3 regions of the Halomonas sp. IOP_6 genome follow, and region 3 is predicted to be linked to each of the others. Evidence: predicted binding sites of a transcription regulator. Region 3 holds the regulator's gene; each other region holds the start of a gene.
What was found. Region 3 encodes FNR, which switches genes on or off when oxygen is low (the NO sensors DNR and NnrR bind a similar motif). Its sites were predicted from a motif close to TTGATNTANATCAA; they were not measured.
Positions count from the first base shown of each region.

Region 1: K7H08_RS18450 (DnaJ C-terminal domain-containing protein) is a predicted target of FNR. The motif match lies at 3,568-3,581, and genes of this name have one in related genera.
Region 2: K7H08_RS18010 (copper resistance CopC family protein) is a predicted target of FNR. The motif match lies at 5,764-5,777, and genes of this name have one in related genera.

Region 1 is NZ_JAIRBO010000001.1:323,789-331,791, reverse strand. Features, by position in the region: gene K7H08_RS01615 (choline ABC transporter substrate-binding protein) at 1-536, shown strand, start outside; tRNA gene K7H08_RS01610 (tRNA-Met) at 640-716, shown strand; RNA gene ffs (signal recognition particle sRNA small type) at 772-868, shown strand; gene K7H08_RS01600 (cation transporting ATPase C-terminal domain-containing protein) at 1,088-1,513, shown strand; gene K7H08_RS01595 (DUF2238 domain-containing protein) at 1,548-2,186, shown strand; gene K7H08_RS01590 (TraR/DksA family transcriptional regulator) at 2,247-2,591, opposite strand; gene K7H08_RS01585 (hypothetical protein) at 2,758-3,219, opposite strand; gene K7H08_RS18450 (DnaJ C-terminal domain-containing protein) at 3,770-4,711, shown strand; gene K7H08_RS01575 (chaperone modulator CbpM) at 4,715-5,044, shown strand; gene trxC (thioredoxin TrxC) at 5,230-5,670, shown strand; gene K7H08_RS01565 (DUF488 domain-containing protein) at 6,299-6,727, shown strand; gene K7H08_RS01560 (YIP1 family protein) at 6,811-7,377, opposite strand; gene K7H08_RS01555 (MFS transporter) at 7,585-8,003, opposite strand, start outside.
Region 2 is NZ_JAIRBO010000016.1:10,455-18,457, forward strand. Features, by position in the region: gene K7H08_RS17970 (helix-turn-helix domain-containing protein) at 1-85, shown strand, start outside; gene K7H08_RS17975 (hypothetical protein) at 300-1,115, opposite strand; gene K7H08_RS17980 (HupE/UreJ family protein) at 1,131-1,865, opposite strand; gene K7H08_RS17985 (hypothetical protein) at 1,919-2,287, opposite strand; gene K7H08_RS17990 (metal-sensing transcriptional repressor) at 2,421-2,696, shown strand; gene K7H08_RS17995 (MFS transporter) at 2,731-3,903, shown strand; gene K7H08_RS18000 (DUF411 domain-containing protein) at 4,445-4,885, opposite strand; gene K7H08_RS18445 (hypothetical protein) at 4,899-5,033, opposite strand; gene K7H08_RS18005 (hypothetical protein) at 5,070-5,621, opposite strand; gene K7H08_RS18010 (copper resistance CopC family protein) at 5,984-6,355, shown strand; gene K7H08_RS18015 (copper resistance D family protein) at 6,521-7,264, shown strand; gene K7H08_RS18020 (hypothetical protein) at 7,414-7,755, opposite strand.
Region 3 is NZ_JAIRBO010000003.1:452,627-460,629, reverse strand. Features, by position in the region: gene K7H08_RS08305 (putative nucleotidyltransferase substrate binding domain-containing protein) at 73-1,890, shown strand; gene K7H08_RS08300 (DNA polymerase III subunit epsilon) at 1,896-2,546, shown strand; gene ttcA (tRNA 2-thiocytidine(32) synthetase TtcA) at 2,613-3,578, shown strand; gene fnr (fumarate/nitrate reduction transcriptional regulator Fnr) at 3,565-4,317, opposite strand; gene hemN (oxygen-independent coproporphyrinogen III oxidase) at 4,376-5,803, opposite strand; gene K7H08_RS08280 (sulfite exporter TauE/SafE family protein) at 5,932-6,627, opposite strand; gene ccoS (cbb3-type cytochrome oxidase assembly protein CcoS) at 6,624-6,845, opposite strand; gene K7H08_RS08270 (heavy metal translocating P-type ATPase) at 6,842-8,003, opposite strand, start outside.

The DNA.
Region 1 (8,003 bases), on a different contig from region 3:
CAGAGCATGCTGATCAGTTTGAGCAGCGTTTACACGGCATTGAAGCTGGCAATGATGGTAACGAGCTGATTGAGCAAATGATTGATGATAACGCCTATGGGCTAGGTGATTGGCAAGTCGTCGATTCGAGCGAGGCGGGTATGCTGGCTGAGCTTCGCGCGAGGGTGCCCAATGAAAAATGGATGGTGTTTTTAGGCTGGGAACCGCATCCAATGAACACTAATTTTGATATGGCGTATTTATCTGATGCTGGCGACTATTTTGGCCCTAACCTGGGGGGCGCAACCGTACATACCAATACTCGTGCGGGGTTTGTTGAAGCGTGCCCTAATGTCGGTGAATTGCTAAAAAATATGACATTCACCCTGGAAATGGAAAACCAACTGATGAGTGCCATTATGGACGATGGGGTAGACCCGCGAGAGGCAGCACGCAGTTACCTCAATGAAAACGATGATGTGCTAGCAGCATGGCTCGAAGGGGTGACTACTCGAACTGGCGAAGAAGCACTGCCAGCAGTCCAAGCAGCTTTATAAGCACACTATGCACTTAACAGGGTAGTTGAATGAAAGGCAGGTCGTTTTTGGCTTGCCTTTCATAGTTAAGATAGGCATAATCTGCACCCGTTGATGAGGGAAAGGCTACGTAGCTCAGCTGGTTAGAGCACATCACTCATAATGATGGGGTCCCCTGTTCAAATCAGGGCGTAGCCACCACATCAGCATTAGTACACTCACTTAGAAATATCAGAGTGTACCGTTATGGTGGCCCCTTAGGTCCTCCCGCAACGCTAAACTGCAAACCCCGCCAGGCCCGGAAGGGAGCAACGGTAGTGGTGGCTGCGTGTGCCGGGATGTGGCTTTTGGGGCCGCCTCCATTTCTGTCGTTCTCACCTAAATCTAGCATAACTTCTTTTGTAGTAGTTCTACGAAAAGCTGCGATGTTCTGTATTGTTGTAAGCCTCCTCATATCTTCCTTCTAAATAAACCTCGCTGCGTTCGGAACTCTTTTACTACATCTCTTCAATAGGCATCTTCTGCAGCATTGATTCAGCAAGAAGCATCGTAATCCGCGCGTTTCGGCTTTAGTGGCAAACCTGCCAGCCAGCAGGGACGGAAGCTTAGCGCTATTCAATCTGGGGATGACGTCGGCGGCGCTGGGTATTTTCTTTTACTCACTTAGCCGAGGTGATGAGCTTGTACTGGCCCGCACTCTGGTGGTCAATGTCATCGTGGTATTAGAGATTTTTTATCTATTTAACGTGCGTTACCTACACATGAGTTCATTTAACTTGCTTGGCGTGCTGAGGAACTCCACTGTGTTGATAGCGATCACAGTAGTCTTTATTTCTCAACTTGCTTTCACGTATCTGCCGATCATGCATAGTCTATTCGATACTCGGCCACTAGATTTTATGGATGGTTTATTAGTGATTAGCATGGGAATCGCTATGATGTGTGTGCTGGAGACCGAAAAATACCTAGTTCGAAGGGGTGGTTGGTTCGACCATTGAGTAGGGAGAGAATAGTGTGCCGAAGAGTGATCAAATGAAGCCTCAGCGCTTAAAGCGTGACCCTTATCTTCTCTGGCTCTTCTTTGGCTTTGTGTTCATATGGACATGGTTAGCGCTTGGGCCCCATTATCGGTCTGATTGGTTACTTGAGAATATATTGGTGTTTATGGCAGTGCCTGTGTTGGGGTGGATCTGGTATTGGCGGAATATCTCACGTCTAGCGTGGAGTTGTATTTTTCTCTTCCTGGTATTCCATGAAATCGGTGCTCATTACACTTATTCCGAGGTGCCATATGATCTATGGTGGCAAGAACTGTTTGGTTTCTCTTTAGATCATTGCCTTGGCTTCGAGCGTAATCAGTATGATCGATGGGTGCATTTTCTCTATGGTTTATTAATACTGCCACTTGTGGCAGAGCTGATGGAAAGGCTTTTCCCCTTAGATTCCTTTCTGCGATGGCTTATTCCGGTGATGATTATTATGTCCCATTCCTCACTCTATGAACTTATCGAATGGTTTTCAGCAGAAGTATTTGGCGAAGAGTTAGGCCAAGCCTATCTGGGGGCACAGGGAGATATCTGGGATGCTCAAAAAGATATGGCACTGGCACTTATGGGAGCACTATTAGCCTGTGTGGTTTATTTTATGAAACGGCGATTTGAAAAAAACTAATCAATTCAACCATTATTTGCTAACTTAAGTAATCGCAAGTATCGATCATAAAGCTAACACTTACTTGTATATAATACTGCAGTCTTTGCAGCGTGTAGCATAGGGCAGTGCTTTCAGGCGCTCAGGCGCAATTAAACCGCCACATTCCTCGCAGTAATCACCCAGTTGCGCCTCAATACGTGCTAAGGCGAGTTCTATCTGGGTCAGCTCCGACGTAGCTTCATTTTCAAGTTGGTCAACCACTTCGTCGTTCTGAACTTGCGTTGCCTGCTCTTCAAGGTCTTTCTCCAGGGCACCACTGATTCGATGCTGATGCTCTTTGTAGCGCTGCAGCCTCTCTTGAAGTTCTGTCCTTAGGCCTTCTAGTAGGGCCTTTCTGGCTCGTGTACTGTCTTGTATGGCCATATAGCCCCCAGCGGTACAAGTTAGTAATTAATTCATAATAGATCAATTTGGAAACATGGCTCTTGATATTGTTCACTCTTGATGTACATAGCTACCTGGGGCATCCGCGAGAGAGGGGTAGGTCTTAGACCCGACGTTGGGCGATTTAGCAAACGGCCCTGAGCGTTCAGCTAGCCATGCTAGCCACGCAGGCCACCATGAACCAGGCTGGCACAATCAGCAAAGGCATCGAGTGAACCTTATCAGTGGCAGGTGAGTACTGGATCAGCTCAATCAAATGGTTGAGGTATACGACCTTGCCTGGTGTCACTGCGAGGTCACGCCCAACTACAAAATTTTCGGACCCCTCCGGCTTCTTACCAAGAGTATGATTCTGAATATCTTCCCACCAGTGCTGTATTCCATAGAGTAAGTTTGCACCGCCGTTATTCAAGGTTTTCCTGATGACGACAGGGTTGGTCAGCAGGTAATTTGAAGGCGACAGCACATCAAGCCATTGGCGCGCACCAAACTCAACCGCCTGTTCTTGATGAGGTGATAGCCCACGTAGACCGATTGTAGCGTTATACCACCACTGCTGTTGGAGTAAAAAACTTTGGTAAAGCAAGTTGTAGGGAAGAGTCGCCAAGCAGGGTCTCGAAAACGTCGGTCTTGAGGTAATGGCTCTATACAGGGTTCAGCGTCAGGGTCGAGTGTTGAATGGCTTGCCCAAGAAATTAAGCGTAGCTGTTTTCTCATGGCTTTATGCACAAGGTGAGTCTGAGTCCCAGGCGAAATACCAAGGGTCAAGCCCGCCAACGAAGCACGCACAAGCCTGTCTTGGCTTTCGTGCTGAGTATCGTTGAAAAACATGCGCATGTGGCCTCAAGTGGTATTATTTTTCTAACTATATCTATTTAATTATATTGATTTTAAAAACATTTTTCCATATTTATAGTCAACATTAATCAATAATTTTTTTGAATTTTTAAATAAATTGAGCTATCTCAATTTTATCGCTGTTTAAGGCTTTTTTACTATTTTAAATTGCTTCTCGTCTGAAAAATCAGGCTAGACTTATCTATAAGATGTTCCCTTGACCCACCGCAATAAACTGCTGAAGCCAAATAAAATACAACTACCAATCTTCTTAGTATGAACGGGGTCTTTTATACGGTTCTTTGCTGGAGCTTTCATAAGTGGAATTTAAGGATTACTACCAAGTGTTGGGGGTATCGAAGACTGCGACGGCCGAGGAGATCAAGAAGGCTTACCGTCAGTTGGCGCGTAAGTTTCATCCCGATGTCAGTAAAGAACCCGATGCTGAACAACGCATGCAAGAGGTTAACGAGGCTAAGGCGGTGCTATCCGATCCTGAGAAGCGTCTCGCCTATGACCAGTTGGCACAGCAGTATCGATCGGGGCAGGATTTCCAGCCATCTCCTGAGTGGGATGCGGGCTTTGAATTCAGTGGGCGTGGATTCGAGGAGGCTGATCTCAGTGAGTTCAGTGATTTCTTTGCCAACCTGTTTGGTCAAGGCGGCCGGACTAGGCAAAAGGGACGCAGCTATCAAATGCGTGGCGAAGACCGTCATGCCAAGATTAATGTCGACTTGAAAGATGCTTTCCACGGCGCTAACCGTACGATCATCCTGCAAGTGCCGCAAGTTGATTCTCAGGGGCGTGTGGCCTCTCGGGAGCACACCCTCAGTGTTCAGATACCCAAAGGTATCAAGGCAGGCCAACATATTCGCCTTATAGGGCAGGGCAGCCCTGGCGTTGGAGGGGGCCCATCAGGTGACCTCTATTTAGAGATTCACTTCACGCTAGACTCACAATATCGGGTCGATGGGCGGGATGTGTATCAAACGGTGCCGATAACTCCTTGGGAAGCAGCTTTAGGGGCGAGCATCGAAACGACAACACCTTCAGGAATGGTGAGATTCAAAGTACCAGCTGGATCTCAAACCGGTCGTAAGCTGCGCCTCAAGGGGCGTGGTATTCCAGGGCAGGAGCCGGGTGATCTTTATATGGAACTTGAAGTGGTGCTACCTCCGGCTGATACCGATAAAGCACGAGAATTATATAAAACCATGGCACGTGAATTCGCTTTTGATCCGCGCCAACGAAAGGGAGGCTAGCGCATGGCACAGCAGCATACCGTTAGCGGCGAATTGATTGACGAGGTGACCCTTACGCTTGAAGATCTGGCTCGCGCCTGTTCGGTGAAACCTGATTGGATCATAGAACGCATTGAGAGCGGTTTGTTAGCCGATGGTTCGCACTATGTAGCGAACTGGCGTTTTACCAGCCACGACCTGACCCGTGCTCGACGAATGTGTCAGTTGGAACGTGACTTTGAGGCAGTGCCCGAGCTAGCAGCCCTGGCGGCTGACCTGATAGAGGAGAACCAGCGTTTAAAGAGCAGATTGCGAGCTGCTGGGCTCATTGATGACGCCGATGGCCCTAGCTGACCTTTCCCCTAGACCTAGATTAGTATCACTGGTTTTTTATGCGTGCTCTTTCCAATACTCCTTGCACCCAGTTTCTGCGGCCAAGGGGTTTGGGGGGTTGTCGAATCAAAGGAAGGGGTTCGATGACCCTTTGTTTTTGTTGTTGGATTCGCGCTGGTTTACGTGCAATTAGAAGGAGTCCTGCCATGTACATAGTCTGCTCGTCCTGTGGTACTACCAATCGGATACCCGCCGAACGTCTTTACGATGCACCTATTTGTGGGCGATGCAAAGCTATATTGATGGCCGCCGAGCCTGTTGCCCTTAGCGATGCATTATTACCTAAATTTATCTCAGTTACAGAACTACCTGTGCTCGTTGACTTCTGGGCCACTTGGTGTGGGCCATGTAAGGCGATGGCGCCCCATTTCGCCGCCACCGCCCAACAGATGCCAGAGGTACGGTTTGTCAAAGTGGAAAGCGACGCTGCACCAGAAGCCTGCGCGATCTACAATATCCGTAGTATCCCAACACTGATCTTGTTTTATAAGGGCGTGGAGGTTGCGCGCCTCACTGGTGTAGTGTCTGCAGCTGAGCTTAAAACGTGGATTCAGCAGCAACTGAGTAAAGAAAGAAAGGGTCGTTAATCCTGTAGGGCAGATGAGGACAGTGTTGGAATTGATTTAATATTGCTATGTATCATCAAAATTTGCGAATTGGCCAGCAAGTAATGACTTTCTTTCCACAACTAACACCGTTAAATTTATAAGATTTTCAGTTAACGTTGGTTAATGGACGTCTTGAATGACATAACCTATTTTTATAGAAAATTAACGAAATAGGGTGTCACGTATAGGCGTAAGCTCCATCATTCCTATGTCAATAATTCCTATAGACGCGTCAGCGCGAAACATAGCTACAGCGTGCTACTTATTGAATTTTTCGATTCAGTTTGATGCTGGTTTTATTTTGAGTATTTTGATGCTGCTATATCTTATGGAGCGAAGCCTAGTTTTTTATGTTTTTAAATATTTAAAATTAATTTATATGTTGATTTCTATTTTCTCTTAGACGATTTTTTCTATGTCGCCATCTTCGTTTGGATTAAATCAAGTTTTTGAAATGGTTGTTAATTAATAATTATTGATAAATAAGTTGCAGGGGGTTAAAAGTGTCGATTGATAGCAAGTGTTATATGATGTTAGGTCTATATTGCTGCTATGCTATAAATTGCTCGTTTAAGTTATGGGCTCGCTGGCAGAGGGTATATAGCCGATGTCTTATGAAATCATGCTCAAGCAAATATATGCGCCGATAGAGGCTTGTGACGGTACTCGTGTATTGGCTGATTTATGGCCTGGAAGCCTATCACGTCGTTTGCTTGCTCTAGATGAATGGTACCCGGAGATAGCACCTGCATCTCAACTATGCCGTCAGTATCGTCAGCAAAAAATCAGTAAACCACTCTTTCTTGAGCGATACAGGAGTGAGCTGAAGGCGTGCCCTGATAAGCTACTGCCTTTAATGAGATTCGCACGCGCGGGGCGAGTGACCCTGCTCACTGCCGCTCGTCAAATTGACGATTCCCACCTTTCGGTAATAAAAGAACTGACGCTATTAGCGCTTGCAGAGGAAGACGCAAGTGATCGTGAATTTTGCTCCTCTCCCTGCCTAGCGCACACTTTACCCACTTCCCAGCGTTAGGCCATTTGCTTAACGCGTCATCATTCGGCTTGATGATGATGGGATTAGTGCCCCTGTAGGCCAGTGCACCTAATATTCATGGCTTAATAAGCCCAGATAACAGCAAACAAAATACCCCATCCCAGAGCACTGGCAGCCATAATTGTGTAAGTGGCTGAGATAGTAGCAACATCAACTTCTTGCTGCGTACAGAGTGCTTGTAAACCGTGATAAATCAAGCTGCAAGAGATGCCCAGCCCGCTGAGTATAATCACGACATTAAAAAATAAGTTGGGTACCAGGAGTGCCAACGACGAGGCAAATAAAGGCAATGGAGCAAACCCGGCAAGCAAATAGGCATCTTGATAGCTGATAGATAGCTCTTCAGTTCCATTGACTACAGCGTAGATTACCCACCCGATCACAAAAAAACTCACTATCTCTGCAAGGAAAATAATGGAGGTGATAAAACGCCACTCTCGGCCAGCAAAACCAGTCATAAATGTATCGCCGTAATGGCTGCCCGCATAATAGAGCAGTATTGGCGGCAAGAGCGACATAGGTAAAACTACCCGCCACGCTAGTAAAGGAATGGAGGGGCAGGAAGTCTGTAACTCTTTCCAGCCTTCACGATGGTTGAAGGGTAATTTGAGAAAAGTGAGTGCTCGCACTTCAGGACTCCCTTGGAGGTGTAATTTCAATGATTAGGTGCTCTAAATTAGCGAGTTAGCCATAGTTGAGTATGTGGTAAACAGCGTTGGGAAAACGACTAAAAAATTAAGTGTGCTGTGTGGCATTTCGGTTAGTTGCTGAACAATAGAGGCACTGTCCGAATCCAATCGACGCGAACAGTACCGTGCTACAGATGATGCTAACGTTTAGTGCTTGGCACTCTGTAGAGCCTGTTCTTCGATGTCTCTATCAACAGAAGAGACGTAGTACTCGTCATCGAAAGCGCCTTCTGGCTCCTTGAGCCACACCAAGCAGATAACCCAACTGATGAAAGCGCCGGTGGCGATGATGTAGAAGAACTGCGATGGAGTGACAAACGTAAAGATGGTTAGGTAAACCACCGCGCCAACATTGCCGTAAGCGCCGGCCATTCCGGATATCTGCCCAGTGATGCGGCGCTTGATGGAGGGAATGATACCGAAGGTTGCTCCCTCAGCCCCTTGCACGAAAATCGAGGTGCCGATGGTCACCGCAATGGCCAGAATCAGTGGCCAACTTGAATTGAGCAAAGCCATCAGTAAGAACCCAACGCTAATGCCAAACATGTAGCACAGCATTACAAAAC
Region 2 (8,003 bases), on a different contig from region 3:
TATCACTGTGGAAAAGCTATATGAGATCGCTGCCGTGCTCCAATGCGAGCCAGCATCTCTTCTGCCTGCTCAAGCTACTCGGTGAAGGAAAGGGCACAAATCGGCCAGAAGCGGTCTTTTAGATATTTCGCATATACGCCTAAATGGTTTTGCTAACTGAGCTATTGCATCATCTCATGCGCTTGAAGATGATTTTTATATCAAGTGGTATATCAATAAACCAATACAGCTATAAATACTTAATGACACTGGTTCGAAGAAAACCTCTAGCACTCAAGAGAGCGCTAGAGGCTAATCTGTTAAAGGGCCTTAACTAACTCCCCGTATTCGCCACCCACACGCAAGACAATGATCACATCGTTGTCATTGCGGTTACGGAAGAACCAGCCATGGTTGCCAGTGAAAGCGGCTTCTAGCTCACCTTCATCTTCGGGCACGCCACGGCCTTTTTCGTAGCTAATGGAGTTCCCATTGCCATCACCGTGTGTGTCAAAGTTGACAGGGCCACCTTCGGATACCCAGGCAAAGGTAGCAACCGCCCCTTCTTGCATGGTGAGTTTGTACTCCGTGCCTTCTCCTGGCGTCAGGGTAAAGCTCACCTCATCGCTCCACGGGGACGCTTCTTCCGCTTGCGCCGTCTGTGAAGCAGCTTCCTCCGTCGCTAATGCCTCCGCCAGTGCCATGCTGGCATCGGTCATCACCCTGTCAGAATCTTCGAGTGAAGGTGCTACGGGATCACTCGCTGAGGCTGAATTGGCTGTTTGGGGAGCTATCTCTGCCTCGGACGTCGCAGTCTGAGCATCAGCATCGTTTACCGGCGCAGACTGGCGATCACTGACGATTCCTTGAGATGCCGAGGGTTGAGACGCCTGTTGGGCCATGGCTTGATCGTTGGCTTGGTCGAGTTCGGCTTCCTCAGCCAACTGGGTCTTGATTTCGCCCATCTCAGTCAGCCCCAACAAGCGCCCAGCACCGGTGGGGTCAATGGCATACTCGGCAGGTAACACGACGGTGATCAGCAAAGCGACAGCAATAACGGCGGCCATCAGCGTAGAGCGAAGTAACTTACCCGTTGACGGTAGTTCGGCACGGGTTGGAAGATCAGTGTTATACATTAGGGACTCCCTCAATTAGGCAATGAAATAGCCGGTGAGTTGATAACCCACCAGTATAAAACCAGCACACATCATGGCGACGTTGGCGGTATACGCGTGGCGTAAGAAGCCCGTCGTGCGTCGCCAGAAGCCCATCACAATGAGAATGGCGCTCAACGCTAGTAGCTGGCCGATCTCGACGCCTACGTTGAATGCCAGGAGATTAGGGACGAGACCATCAGGCGAGATATCGTATTCAATGATCTTGCTCGACAGGCCAAAGCCGTGAAACAGACCGAACACCAGTGTGGCGACCTTGGTGTTGGGCTGAAAGCCGAACCAGCGCTGATACGCCCCGATGTTATCGAGCGCCTTGTAGACAACGGAGAGTCCGATGATGGCGTCAATTAGGTAGCTATTGATGCCGATATTGAAGTACACCCCTAACAGCATCGTCGTCGAGTGACCGATGGCAAAGAGGCTGACGTAAATGGCGATATGCTGCATTCGGTAGAGGAAGAAGATGACCCCTAGCAAAAACAGGATGTGGTCATACCCCGTCACCATGTGCTTGGCACCGAGATAGATGAACGAGATCAGGTGAACGCCATAGATCTCCTGGATATACCCTTTGTCGCCTTCAGCAACGGCGTGGGCAAGGGCTTCACCACTGGCTCCCAGGAGCATCACCAGCAGTGTGAAAAGGGTCAGCGCGTGGCGTCGGGCCAAAACAGGCAAGCCGAACGCACCCCCTAGTTGGGATGGAAACATAAAACCTCCACGGGTTTGTCATTAAGTGTTGGCCGTCCAGTGGACGGCCCCAGTCATCCAGCGATGACCGGCCGTGGAGGACGCTCCAAGCGGTAGACACGACGCAGCGGTAGGCCGCTGCGTTCGCCTAGCCGCAGGGCGTCGCGGAAGTTCGGCTCGACGGCAATGCCCGTCCCAGGCCGATCCGCTTTTTCGTGAAAGTGACTGCCACTCTCATTATGGAGGTGGCGACTATCTTCGTGCTCGTGGCCATGGGTATGCCCATGGCCCTTCTGCACATTCTCATGGAGAGACAACTCAACGCTAACCATGCTCGCCGCCCCATGCGCACGCGCCTCACCCACACTGGTGATTACCAGGCTAGGCAGGAACAGCAACAGAAAGGTCAGATAGCCAAGGCGGTGGCGCAGCCGATTGAGCATGTAGAGCAACCAGGATAAAAGTAAAAATCATAAAAATAGATAACCGTCTGCCTTGAACCATAGCGTTGGCAGAATAACGGCGATAGATTACCATCCCCTCCGGGGGGATAGGAATATAATAAGGGAAAAGAAAATGACAATGCATACTCACCAATCACATCCCGATATCATCAAGCGCCTGAACCGCGCTCGGGGGCACCTTTCGAGCGTAACCCAGATGGTAGAGGATGGACGCCACTGCCTGGACATCGCTCAACAACTCCATGCAGTAGAAAAAGCCATTCAACAAGCTAAACGCACTTTAGTCCTGGATCACATCGACCACTGCATGGACGAAGCACTAGGTACTCAGAATCAAACGCAACGGGCGCGGGCTGAAGAGTTCAAGACGATTGCACGCTACCTGTAAGTACTTTTAGGCTCCCCTCATTTGAGGAAGTTCTATGCTCGATGTACTCGACCACCGCATCTACCGCCATCTCTTTTTAGCTCAGGTCATTGCACTGATCGGCACTGGCCTGACCACGGTTGCGCTGGCGTTACTGGCTCACGATCTTGCTGAAGGTCAGGCAGGTGTTGTGCTAGGCACGGCGCTGGCGATCAAGATGGTCGCTTACGTGGGCATTTCCCCTCTGGTCGGCGCTTATGCATCACGCCTGCCTCGGCGCACCTTGCTGGTTAGTCTGGACTTGATGCGTGCAGCCGTGGTTTGTGCACTGCCTTTTGTTACCGAAGTGTGGCAGATCTATGTGCTGATCTTTCTACTCAATGCTTGTTCAGCTGGCTTTACGCCCGTTTTCCAGGCGACGATACCTGACATTCTCGAAGACGAGGAGAAGTACACACGTGCATTATCCCTGTCACGTCTCGCCTATGATTTAGAGAACCTTCTTAGCCCGATGGTGGCGGCGGCACTGCTAATAGTGATGGGTTTTGATGTTCTGTTTGTAATCAATGCTCTGGCCTTCGTTATCTCTGCCGCCCTGGTTATATCGGTGATCCTGCCTGCGTCTCACCCCCTAGAGGAAGCCCCCGGCGTCTGGCGTCGCGTTACTCATGGTATGCGGATTTACCTGAAGACGCCCCGGTTGCGCGGGCTACTGGCGTTGAACCTGGCTGTTTCAGCCGCCGGGACCATGCAGATCGTCAACACGGTGGTACTCGTACGCTCGGTGTTGAATTTGGGCGAGAAAGAAGTCGCACTGGCCTTTGCCGCCGCAGGCGGGGGCTCCATGCTAATAGCCTTACTGCTGCCCAAGGTGCTGGAACGGGTGTCCGAGCGGCCAGTCATGCTGCTGGGTGGCGTTATGATGGCACTCAGCCTCTACCTGGGCTGGCTGGGCCCATCGTTTGCGGGGCTTGTCGGGCTATGGTTACTGCTGGGCGCTGGGGCCTCGTTGGTCATGACCCCCACCGGGCGCCTGCTCAAACGTTCATGCCAGCCGGAGGAGCGTCCAGCGCTGTTTGCTGCCCATGTCACACAGCTGTTGGCTAGTCACCTATCCGTTGGCAGGCTGGCTGGGAGTGAACCTGGGACTGACGGGTACGTTCGCTTTGCTGGGAACGGTGGCCCTGGCGGCAACGGGGCTCGCGGCCCTTATCTGGCACGCACATGACCCGATGGCTCTTGAGCACGAGCACGCTGCCCAAAGTCACACCCACCTGCACTACCACGATGAACATCATCAGCACGAACATGAGGGATGGGAGGGGCCGGAACCTCATCGCCATTCCCACCATCATTCCCCAGGCTCACATGGGCACGTCTTTGTTATCGATGACCACCATTCCCATTGGCCATCGTAAAACGAGTAAGGACGCGGGCTTGGGAAATAAACGTGGGATGCGAACTGCCAATCTTACTAACGCGGGTATACAACATGCTCACCTTTTATTAAGGCGTAATATTAATAGGAGGTTTTTGCGCAAAGTAAGCTTTAACAGGCTTGCTAGTGTGGCAATGTGTAGGTGTAAAGAAAACGACGCAATCTTATTTTTAGCTTACCGTAACGAATCGACCCGTAACGCACTAGCAAAGTAAATCCTAAGTTTAATACAGCGCTTTCGTTTTAGTAATGTATGACTTGAATGCGCCTGCTGTACTACAAGAGTCCGTTAGAACGGCGTGCAGACAGCAGGCGAGCTTTTATCACCCTACTAAAGGGTCATAAATGGCTCATCTTCCTGGCCTGTAAACGTGTACACATTGTAAGGGCTTTCTTGTGGCCCCGGCATACCCGGTGTGCCAATGGGCATACCCGCCAAACCGATACCGTCAATATCGGGTTGTTCCTCAAACAGCGCCTGCACGGCTTCCATTGGAACGTGGCCTTCGATCCAATACTCGCCCATCTCAATGGTATGGCATGAACCCAGGCCATAGGGCACGCCTGCCTGCTGCTTAATATCACCCAGCTCTACATCGTCAATAATCGTCACTTCTACGCCGAGCTCTTCAAGATGGCGTGCATAAGCGTCACAGCAGCCGCACTGGGGGTTTTTATACAATGTTGCCTCTGGCGGTAACGCCGCCTGGGCGGAGACCGCCCCAAGCAGCATGGAACCAGAGAGTAAAAGCTTGGTGCTCATATGTTGCATTATTTTCAACTCCTTAGCGTGAACGACTGAAGAGGTACTTGGCCAGCGAAGCGATCGCCAAGCCAATTAATAACAGCATGGCCAGGGGCATCAACCAGCCTAGCCACCCCATTGACCCCATAAAAGCAAAACATTCCGCGTTCATCATGCCATCACTCCTAAAAAAAGAGGCAATCGCCAAGGCTTATTGCGGGCCATGGTGGCTGGGCATGCTTCCTCTCATCTGTTCACGCTGCTCATCGGTCAGTAAGTCCTGCATCTGATTATGCATGCGCACGTTATCAGCCATCATATCGCCATGAAGGTTGGCCATTTGAGCATGCAGCGCCTTTATTTCCTCTGGTTCAGGGCGTTCAGTCTGCATGGTTTGCATCATGTCGTCGCGCAGGTTCATCAATTCGCCCATCCGCTCAAGCTGGGCCGCGCGGTGTTCTTGGCGCATCTCACGCATGGTACTCATCTGCTGCTCGTCGAGCATACCGCCAATGCCGGACATACTCCCCATGCCTTCCATCATTGGACAAGGCATCATCCCGCTTTGCCCTCCCATCATCATTCCTGGGTACATGCCTTCTTGACTGCCCATCATCATGCCCGAACCCATACCGACTTGGCCGTCCATCATATTGCCCTGACCTTGGGCGCCTTGGCTCATACCTTGAGCGAAGATGGCGCTGCTGGGGACACTGAGGCTTGCAGCCAGACCAATGGCAAAGATCATCTTGTGCTTAACCATGATATTTCCTCTTATCATGTTGCTGGTCGAGACATCGCCTTATCCATTAAAAATGGAAGAAGGCGGAGTTAGCTTTCGTTATAAGCCTACAACCTATAGGTGGCCCAAAGGTAAAGGAGAAACCGATCCCAATACCTAAGTGTTGTCACAGATCATTTTTTCCGCCATTTTCAGCCCTGTTTCAGGTCGGTTGGCACGTTATAACACCGACTCATTTCCATGAAGAAAAGCACGACGCCATGCGCCTTGTTCGCCAAACAGGGCAGATGAACGATGTAAGAAGGCTCAGCCGAATCAGTTTTAGCGCCTCCGCGATGAAGTAACGGCATCCATTCAACCCTAAAAATATATAAGGATACGGTATGCAAAAGAAGACGAGTTCGCTCCCTATCATTCACGCTACCTTAGCAACGCTGTTGCTGTCGCTAGCAATCCCAGTGCTGGCCCATGAAGGGGGCGCAAGCACTTCGCCTAAGGATGGCGTCACCATTCAGGATTCCCCAGCAGAGATTGGCATCGAGTTTGGTGGCATGATGCGCATCACCCAGTTTGAAGTGACAGGCCCAAACGGCCCCGTTCCTCTTGATGGTCAGCCAGGCAGTGAACAGGTCGAACGCTACGTCGTGAAGCCCGGTGAAATTCTTTCGGCTGGGGACTACCAGGTGCACTGGCGCGGCCTATCGGATGACGGACACATGATGTCCGACGGTTTTAACTTCTCGGTCGAGCCCTGACCCGTGGCTTGGTGGTTCTCCGTAAATAGCCTCGATGTCTGGACCGTCGCGATGATTCTCGTGGCGGCCGGGATTTACCTTAGCGCCCTAGTCGCGACGGGGGCCGTGTTGTTTCGTCTAGCGTTTCCCCGGCTCCCTGATCACGACCGGAGGCGCGTCGCCCGCATGGGTGTCCTTTCTGCCTGGGCGGGGGTCATCCTGATTCTGTTCCAGTGGTCTTTAGAAGCTGGTTACCTTGGAGGCGGCAATATAGCGGCTGCAACCAACCCAATGTTGCTCGGGATCGTGTTCGATGGTGCGTCCGGGGGTCGACTAATACTGGTGGTAGCTGGTTTGCTGCTGGTCCAGGCGATTCAGCTTAATAACTTAGCGTTCTCGAAAACAGCCAACAGCTTGAGCCTAGTAGGCGTTTTATTGGTGATGCTGGCATTCGTGCAGGTGGGGCATACAGTAAACACCCCACGCCTCGTTCTGGCTGTCTTGCTGATCGTTCACCTGATGGCGGCAGCATTCTGGGTAGCCTCGCTGTGGCCGCTGTTCCACTTAGTGGGGCAACATTACAACCACGGCAATACCGCCCGCATTCTGACCCGTTTCGGGCAACTCGCCATGGGCGGAGTTGGCGTGTTGGTACTGGCGGGCGTCACTTTGGCCACGCTGCTAACAGACGGTCTCACACCCCTGCTCACCACGGCATATGGACAGTTCTTGATCGGCAAAGTATTGATTGTCGCGGTGCTGCTGTTATTTGCTGCCGCGAACAAGTGGCGGCTTGTACCTGCCTTTGAGAGCGGCGATGCAACAGCCCCACGACGTTTGCAGCGCAGTATTGCGCTGGAGGTGGTGCTGGTCGTGGTTATCCTGCTGATCACGGCGGTGCTGACAAGGGTGACATCACCGAATGGGTGACCGTCAGGACAACCACCTTAGGTAGTTAAGAACCTAGCTTAATAGCTATAAGCAACGCTATCCGGAAGGCAAGGCCGATGCCATCCGCGCGCGACAAGAGATGCACACCCGCCACGTGGCCGTGGTGGTTCGTGGCATCTTGATGTGGTTCAGAAATTGTAGCCCAGACCAATCGTATAAGCCCAGATACCGTCCTCCTGAAACGCATCGGTGGCATCGTCGGTATCGCTGAACAGGAACTGATACTCAGCGCGAGCGAGGAAATAGGCCTTGGGCAGAACATAGTATTTCATACCCGTTTCCCGTCCCGCGAAGGCGCTGTCTTTGACGCCGTCTCCATAGATACCACCGAGGCTAGCACCGACGAAGGGCCGCGCACGACCATCAAGGAACTGATGGGTTAGGTAACCACGGGTTGAGCCGTTCCAGAAACCATCTGTGACGCCCGCCTTCGCCTTCGACATCGGCGTAATTGACGCTTTGCCGAACACCGGCAACCATGTTATCCCTCAGATGCCAACCAAGATCAACAGTCTCACGCCGAAGTTTCCGCTATTAAAATTCCGATCGTTACTGCCAGTTCCAGAGATCGAAAACTCACGGACACCCCCTTGTGGGCCGTACTCTGAGTTTTGGGCGGATGCTGCCCTAGGCAGAACAGCGAGAAGACAAAAAGCCATTGCTGCAGTGTTGACTCTATTCATGAGGAGACCCTTCCTGACATTATTAGGATTGTATT
Region 3 (8,003 bases):
TAAAGGCGCTGGTTAAAAAGCAATCAAACCTTAAGCCATTGTGTTCTTCATCGCGATTAACTGGGGTCACTCATGATTGACGTTGATCTTTCCCAATTGCCCTTCACATTAATTGATGATGAAGGGCGTGACCACGTTCGTCGTGGTATGGACATCGCCTATTTTGATCGTGATGAAATTATTATCGAGATGGGGCAAGCGGGTGAATCGGTATTTTTGATTCACAAGGGCGAAGTTGCTGAGCTGGATCCTACCCTGCCAGCGTCTAGTGCACGGATTGGGCACTACACAGCTGGTGATCTGTTTGGTGCCATTAGTATTCTGAACGGTAAAAGCCGCTATCGCTTCCAGGCTGAACAAGAGTGCTTGTGCTATGTGATGCCGAAGGCGCTATTTATAAAACTATGCCGTCATCATCCTGACTTCGAAAATTTCTTCAAGCAGTCGCTATCTCACAAAGCGCGATTAATGACTGAAAAGCGTGCCGAAGGTGGCGTGACCATGGCCGGTTTTATGTTGGCTAAAGTCAGCGAATGTATGCGTGAACCTCTTATCATGGATGCATCGACAGATATTGTCAGCGCGGTGCGTCAGCTCAACGATAGCCATGCAGATAGCTTGCTAGTCAAAACCCAGGGCGAGTTTGGCATTGTCACTAAAACCGATTTGCTCAATGGTGTCGTGCTGAATAACTATGAACATACAGCGCCCGTTGAGGATGTGGCCCATTTCTCGTTGGTGACCGTTACCCCCCATCAATACTTATTTGAAGCGCTCGTGCTGATGACGCGGCATAAAGTAACGCGGGTAGTGGTTATGGAACAGGGCGCCCTGAAAGGGGTGGTGGAGCTAACGGATGTCCTTAGCTATTTTTCGAGCCGTAGCTATGTCGTTAGTCTGCAGGTAGAACAGGCGAATAGCTTAGAAGCATTGGCGGCTGCCAGTCAACGCACGCCAGAATTGGTGAATGCGCTTATGGCGCAAGGGGTCAAGCTACGTTTTGCCATGGACCTACTGGCCGCGTTGAATGGCCGAATTATCAATAAAGCGTGGTCATTTGTTATTCCTGAGCAGTATCACTCCCAAAGTTGCCTAATGGTGATGGGGAGCGAAGGGCGCGGTGAACAAATTCTTAAAACAGATCAAGATAATGGCCTGATTTTAGCCGATGACAGCCAATGGCCTTCGCTTGCCGAAGACATGAATGTGCTTACCCAAACGCTGATTCAGCTCGGCTACCCACCATGCCCAGGTAATATCATGGTGTCTAATCCTGAATGGGTTGGCACTGTGTCGCAATGGAAAAACAACATTGCTAAATGGGTGAGTGCAAGAGATGGCGACAGCCTAATGAAGCTGGCGATTTTGCTGGATGCCCATGGTGTGGCTGGTAATCCGCAATTGCTAGACAGCGTGCGTGCAGAGCTGTTTGAACGCTGCTCACGGGATGAGCTATTGCTGTCTTACTTTGCGCGTGCTGCGCTGCGTTTCTCAACACCGCTAACGCTATTTGGCTCCTTAAAAAAGCCTCAGCATGGGATCGATATTAAAAAAGGCGGTATTTTCCCTATTGTTCATGGGGTGCGCACAATGGCCCTCGAGCGACGCATTAATGCCACTTCCACCTTAGATCGCCTGGACGCTTTAGCAGAAGATGGTCGTCTTGATCGCCGTTTTGCTGACGACCTGGGCGAGGCGCTGGCGCTGTTTACCGAACTACGTTTAAAGCAGCAGTTGCAGACAGCAGAAGCGTCGACTCAGCAGCGTAGTAACCGTGTTGTGGTGCAAGAACTCTCGTCCCTTGAGCGTGACCTGTTGCGTGAGGCGCTGCATATCGTAAAAGATTTTAAGCAGCGGCTCTCCCATCGTTATCATTTGGAGTATTCGTGAGCGGAATGCGCTTGTTAGACCGGCATATGTCACTGCTCAGTGGCTCGCTGCGTACATTAATGCAGCGCGAAAGCGACCGTCGACGTTGGGCAGATTCCCCCTACGCATGGCTGTTTCAGCCCTACATGGGGGAAGAAATGGTGGCGCTTGCCTGCCAGGTTAGCCCAGGCCAAGCGCCGGTGGTCAGCGTCGCTGCTGTTGTCTTAAGCCCAGGGAGAGTGCAGACCAGCCGAGCCTGGGTGGCTACCCTGGCAGAAGAGCAAAACAACAACGCCCCTGCATTGCGGCGACATCATCAGCTGTATGCGACGGACACGGTGCTGGCGCCTAACGCTGAGCATCTTGGGGCGCTAGCTGAATTCATCGGTAATCGGCCGCTAATTGGTTGGCAGTTAGGCCGCTCGGTGGAACACCTAAATCTTTTGTTTAAAGCCGGGTTGGGATTTGGTTTGCCCAATGCCCAGGTCGATGTTGGAAAGCTACACTATCGTCAGCTGCGTCGCTTACATCCACAGTGTGAGACGAGCGGCCGCCTAACCGAAGCGCTCGCTCGTTGGCAAATACCCGCTCTTCAATGGATGGGAGTGCTGGGGGATGCAACCGCAAGCGCGCTTTTATATCTGCGTTTGCAGCGCGAGATCGCCCAGCAAGGGTAGTCGTTACTACCCTCATGGGATGAATCCACGGGTTTATCTTGGGTGGACGTGGTGAGTCTTGTTAGAATGCCCGCTGCTTCTTCTACCATCGGCAGTGCCTACACCATGCTACAACCTAACTATTTTGACCCCGCAGCGCCTGATACTGTTTCTGTTGACAGCCCTGCTGTTAATAGCGCACAGACACCATCCGAGCATCACGCCGCTAAACAAAAGCGTGAATTTAATAAGCTACAAAAGCGCTTACGGCGAGAGGTTGGCAACGCCATCATTGATTATCAAATGATTGGTGAAGGTGACAAGGTGATGGTGTGCCTGTCTGGCGGCAAAGATAGCTATACGATGCTGGAGATACTGCTTAACCTGCAGCGCAACGCGCCTGTTAACTTCTCTCTGGTCGCTGTCAATATGGATCAAAAACAGCCAGGCTTCCCGGAGCATGTGCTGCCCCAGTACCTAGATAAAGTGGGTGTTGAATACCACATTCTAGAGCGTGACACCTACTCGGTGGTGAAAGAGAAAACCCCAGAAGGAAAAACGACCTGCGCGCTCTGCTCACGACTAAGACGTGGCTCGCTCTATGGGTTTGCCGAGGAAATTGGGGCAACGAAAATTGCCCTAGGGCATCATCGTGAAGATATTTTAGAAACGTTATTTCTTAACATGTTCTTTGGTGGCACTTTGAAAGCAATGCCTCCCAAACTTTTATCTGACGATGGCAAGAATATTGTCATTCGCCCCCTTGCCTACTGCAAAGAGGCTGATATTGGAGAGTTTTCTCGACTAATGGAATTCCCTATTATTCCCTGCAACTTATGTGGCTCTCAGCCCAATCTCCAGCGTCAAGTTGTCAAAGATATGTTGGCTGAGTGGGATAAAAAACACCCAGGACGTCTAGAAAGCATGTTTAAAGCGGTGACCAATGTAGCGCCTTCCCAGCTAGCAGACCGCCGTTTATTTGACTTTGCTGGCCTTGAAGCCAAACAAGCGGCGTTGATGGAAGGGCGTATTCAGGCGCTTAGCGTGGACTAGCCGACTGTTCTTCCTCTTCAGCTAGCGTGATGAGGCGCCGCATATCTAAAATATTAACCTCGCGACCGGAAACAGCCACCACCTCTTGCTGTTGAAAGCGGCTAAGAATACGGCTGACCGTTTCTACCGCCAAGCCTAAGTAATTGCCGATGTCGGCGCGGGACATGGAGAGTCTGAAGCTATAAGGCGAGTATCCACGTCGACGAAAACGGTCTGAAAGGGTGACTAAAAAGCTGGCTAGTCGCTGATCGGCCGTTTTGCGCGATAGCAAGCGCATCATACGCCGGTCATCTCGCAATTCTTTGCTCATGCTCCGATAAAGCTGGCCACGTAGTTCGGGCAGTTCTTCGGAAAGCAGGTCCAAACGGTCAAATGGGATTTCACACACCGTAGTGGTTTCCAGTGCAATGACGCTACCGGGGTAGTGCTCTTCGTCAATTCCGTCCAATCCCACTAGTTCGCTGGGAAGGTAGAAATTTGTCAACTGATCATTGCCGTTCCCTTCGCTGGTCACCTGTTTCAGGCTGCCTGAGCGGACGGCATACACACTAGTGAAGTGATCACCCTGACGAAATAGGGGCTCGCCTTTTTTGAGTGGTGCGCGGCGGCGAATGATGGCATCAAACTGGCTCATGTCCTCAAGCTCTAAGGCAAGCGGTAGACACAGCGAGCTTAGGCTACAGGTCTGGCAGCGCGCCTCTTGCAGCAGTGAGCGTCGTTGGCTGGCGGGGTGTGGCATATCATTCTCCCTTTCTCGTTAGCCATCATAGGCCCAGAGGCAAGACGTCTCAAGAAGCTTATACAATCTTAGAGTAGCGCTGAGTAGGCTGATCAGCTAGGCGAGCATCAAAGGCCATCGCCAAATGGCGAATCAGTAGCCGTCCAGTGGGGGTGGCGCTAATAACTTGCTGATGGCGAGTGATTAAGCCGTCTTGCTCAGCTGTCTTCAATTGCTCAATTGCGGTGGAGAAATAGTCATTAGCATCGATGTGCCAACGCTTTCCAACTGCCGCTAGATCAATGTGCATGTCGCACATTAGCCGTTCAATCACGTCTCTTCGTATTAGGTCGTCCTTATTTAACCTTAATCCTTTGACGGTTGCCAGCTTACCTTGATCTAAGGCTGCTTCATATTGGTCAAGCTGAGTCGGGTTTTGTGCGTAAACGTCGTCAACCCGTGATATAGCGGATACGCCTAAGCCAACTAAATCGCACTGTGCATGGCTAGAGTAGCCCTGGAAATTGCGTTGTAAGGTGCCGTTGCGCTGTGCAATCGCTAGGCTATCGTCAGGTCGTGCAAAGTGATCCATGCCAATATGCACATAGCCTGCGTTAGTCAGCATTTCTATGGTGGTATGCAAAATAGCCAGCTTTTCATCAGCGCTGGGGAGGTCCGTTTCGTTAATGCGTCGTTGTGGCGCAAAGCGGGTGGGCATGTGCGCATAATTAAATACGGACAGCCGTGCAGGGTTGAGTTCGATGACTTGACTTAGCGTCTCAGCAAAGCTTTTTTCGGTTTGAAATGGCAGCCCATAAATTAAATCAAGATTGAGTGAGCGAAAACCAAGACGGTGTGCTTCTTCCATCAACGTTTCGGTGAGTACCCGGGGTTGTACTCGGTTGATGGCTTTTTGTACCTGCGGATTTAAATCCTGCACGCCAAGGCTTAGTCGATTAAAGCCGAGAGACTGTAGATGGCGCAACGTAAATACATCTGCTTCACGAGGATCTATTTCAATAGCGTAATCGCGATCGGCTGAGCTAGATAAACCAAAACGGGCATCTAGGCGGTCAATTAGGTCCCCCATCTGTGCCAAGGTTAGAAATGTGGGCGTACCACCACCCCAGTGTAACTGTTGCACCGGGCGTGAAATGTCTAAATGGCGGGCAGTGAGCACCATTTCTCGATCTAGCCGAGAAAGGTAAGGTTCTGCAAGGGCGGTATTCTTCGTTGCGATTTTATTGCAAGCGCAGTAGAAGCAAATTCTTCGACAAAAGGGTACATGTACATACAGTGATAGCGGGCGGTGGCTCTCGTTACTGCGCGCTAGCGCCTGAGTAAAGTCATCGGCACTAAACTGCTCATGAAACGCTAGAGCTGTCGGGTAGGACGTGTAACGTGGGCCACTTTTGTCATAGCGACGCAGCAGCGTTTCATTCCAGGCATTAGCCCCAGACACATCAGTGTTGGTAGGTGAGAAGGCAGCAGTGGCATGAACGGGCATGGCGAGCGCTCCGAAGTGAGAAGTAAACAAAAGGAGTGACTGAGCGCCGTCGCTCAGTGTTCTCTCGGCATGCTACGTCGGTGTCACTTGGAATGCGTTGAGCTATATCAAACTATAGGAGGGTCTGACTAATGCGCTGTTAGAGGAATAAGCGTCCATAGCTGCCAAAGGGCGAAACTTATAATCGACAGTGCGGCGACGCTGCGAGTGGCAGGGTGGCGAATTAAATGGCTTAACTGCTGTGCTGCAAGTCCTGTTGCCAGCAGAGCAGGGAGTGTACCCAGGCCAAAAGCCCCCATTAGAAGCGCGCCATCGAGTGGGTCTGCAATCGCTAAGCTCCAGGCTAGCATGGAGTAAACCAGCCCACAGGGTAGCCAGCCCCACAGTGTCCCTAGGGCGAAGGCTTGAGGAAGTCGCACGACAGGCATCAGGCGTCTTCCCACTGGCTCAATATATCGCCAAAGGTGCCTTCCCACCGCTTCTACTTTCAGCAGTCCTTTCCACCAGTTGGCGATATAGAGCGCCATTAAGATGAGCATCAATGCGGCGAAAGCCTGCAATGCAACACGTGCAGACGGAGAAAGTGAGATAAGTGTGCCAAGTGCAGCAACAATGGCACCCGCCACCATATAGCTGAGAATGCGTCCGGCGTTATAGCTAATCAGCAGCCCACCCATGCGGGCAGGGTGTCGCATGCTAGGCGGTACGGCAAAGGTCAGCGCGCTCATAATGCCGCCACACATGCCGATACAGTGGGCGCCGCCCATTAAGCCAAATACAAACGCGGCTAGCAGGGGCGGTAAATCAAGTCCCGTCGGATTCATGCGGGCGGCTCTTGGTTATCTTGAGAAGAAGAGCCGCTTTTTTTACGTGCGGCACGCTGCTCGGGAGTCAGGTCATTCTCATCATCGTCGAATAGAATGCGGTGGGCTGGGCCTTCCAAATCGTCAAACTGGTCGTGTTTCACGGCCCAGAAAAACGCCCACACCGCGAGGCCCAGAAGAGTGAGTGAAAGGGGTATCAGTAAGTATAAAATCGTCATGCCGTCACCGGTGTTGATAGGGCAATCTGAGGGGCGGGCGGCGTACGCCAGCGAGTGAGACGCAGCGCGTTACCTACCACAATCAGGGAACTTAGCGACATGCCAATCGCAGCGAGCCAGGGGGGGATTAACCCCATTGCTGCTAAAGGCAGTGCCGAAAAGTTGTAGCAAACCGACCACATCATATTTTGGCGCATAATTCGGCGTGTGGCGCAGGAAATATCAATCGCCTCAAAAATACGCATTAGGCGTGGACTGAGCAATATCGCGTCGGCGCGGGTACGGGCGAGGTCTGTGGCGCCATTCATAGCAATGGCAACGTCAGCGCCAGCTAATACCGGCACATCATTGATACCGTCACCGATCATCACGACACGCTCACCGCTGGCTTGTAACTCACGTAGTCGTGCCAGCTTGCCCTCAGGCGATTTGCCAGCGTGCCACGTGGTAATATTGAGCTGTTCTGCCAAGCTCTCTACCGCTTCTTGCGTGTCACCAGAAAGTAGTTCTACTTCCAATCCGCGGGCTTGAAGTGCGGCAACGGTTTGAGCCGCATCTTCACGAATGCCATCGTGTAGCTTGAACCAGGCACGTGGTGCGCTGTTTTCACTGAGTAAAAGCCACTGGCCGGTGCCTGGTGGAGGCAGCGCGGTTGTCGTCGCAAAATCAGGTTTGCCTAATCGCCATGTTGCGCCGTTTAAAGTGCCTTCTAGCCCGCTTCCAGTCACACTTTTGATGTTGCGTGCCTGCAGAGTGGCATCTCTAAATGGGCGAAAAGCTCTGGCAATGGGGTGTTCAGAGTGTGCCTCTAGCGCCGCCGCGATGGCTTGGGCATGCTCTTCACTGAGCGTCGTATCGCTGTGGGCGAGATGCTGTTGGTCAATAGGATGCGTTTGGGTCAGCTGCATTTCGCCGCGGGTCAGCGTACCGGTCTTATCAAAGATCACGCGGGTGACGTTGGAGAGTGATTCGATCGCGTCAGCACGTGTAATTAGTACGCCTCGCTGGCGCAATTGGCCATGCCCTGCTGTCAGCGCAGTGGGGGTGGCCAGCGCCAGTGCACAAGGGCAAGTGACTACTAATACCGAGAGTAGTACCCATAGCACGCGAGATGGATCAATAAACCACCATGCTACGGTGACACACGCGGTAACGATC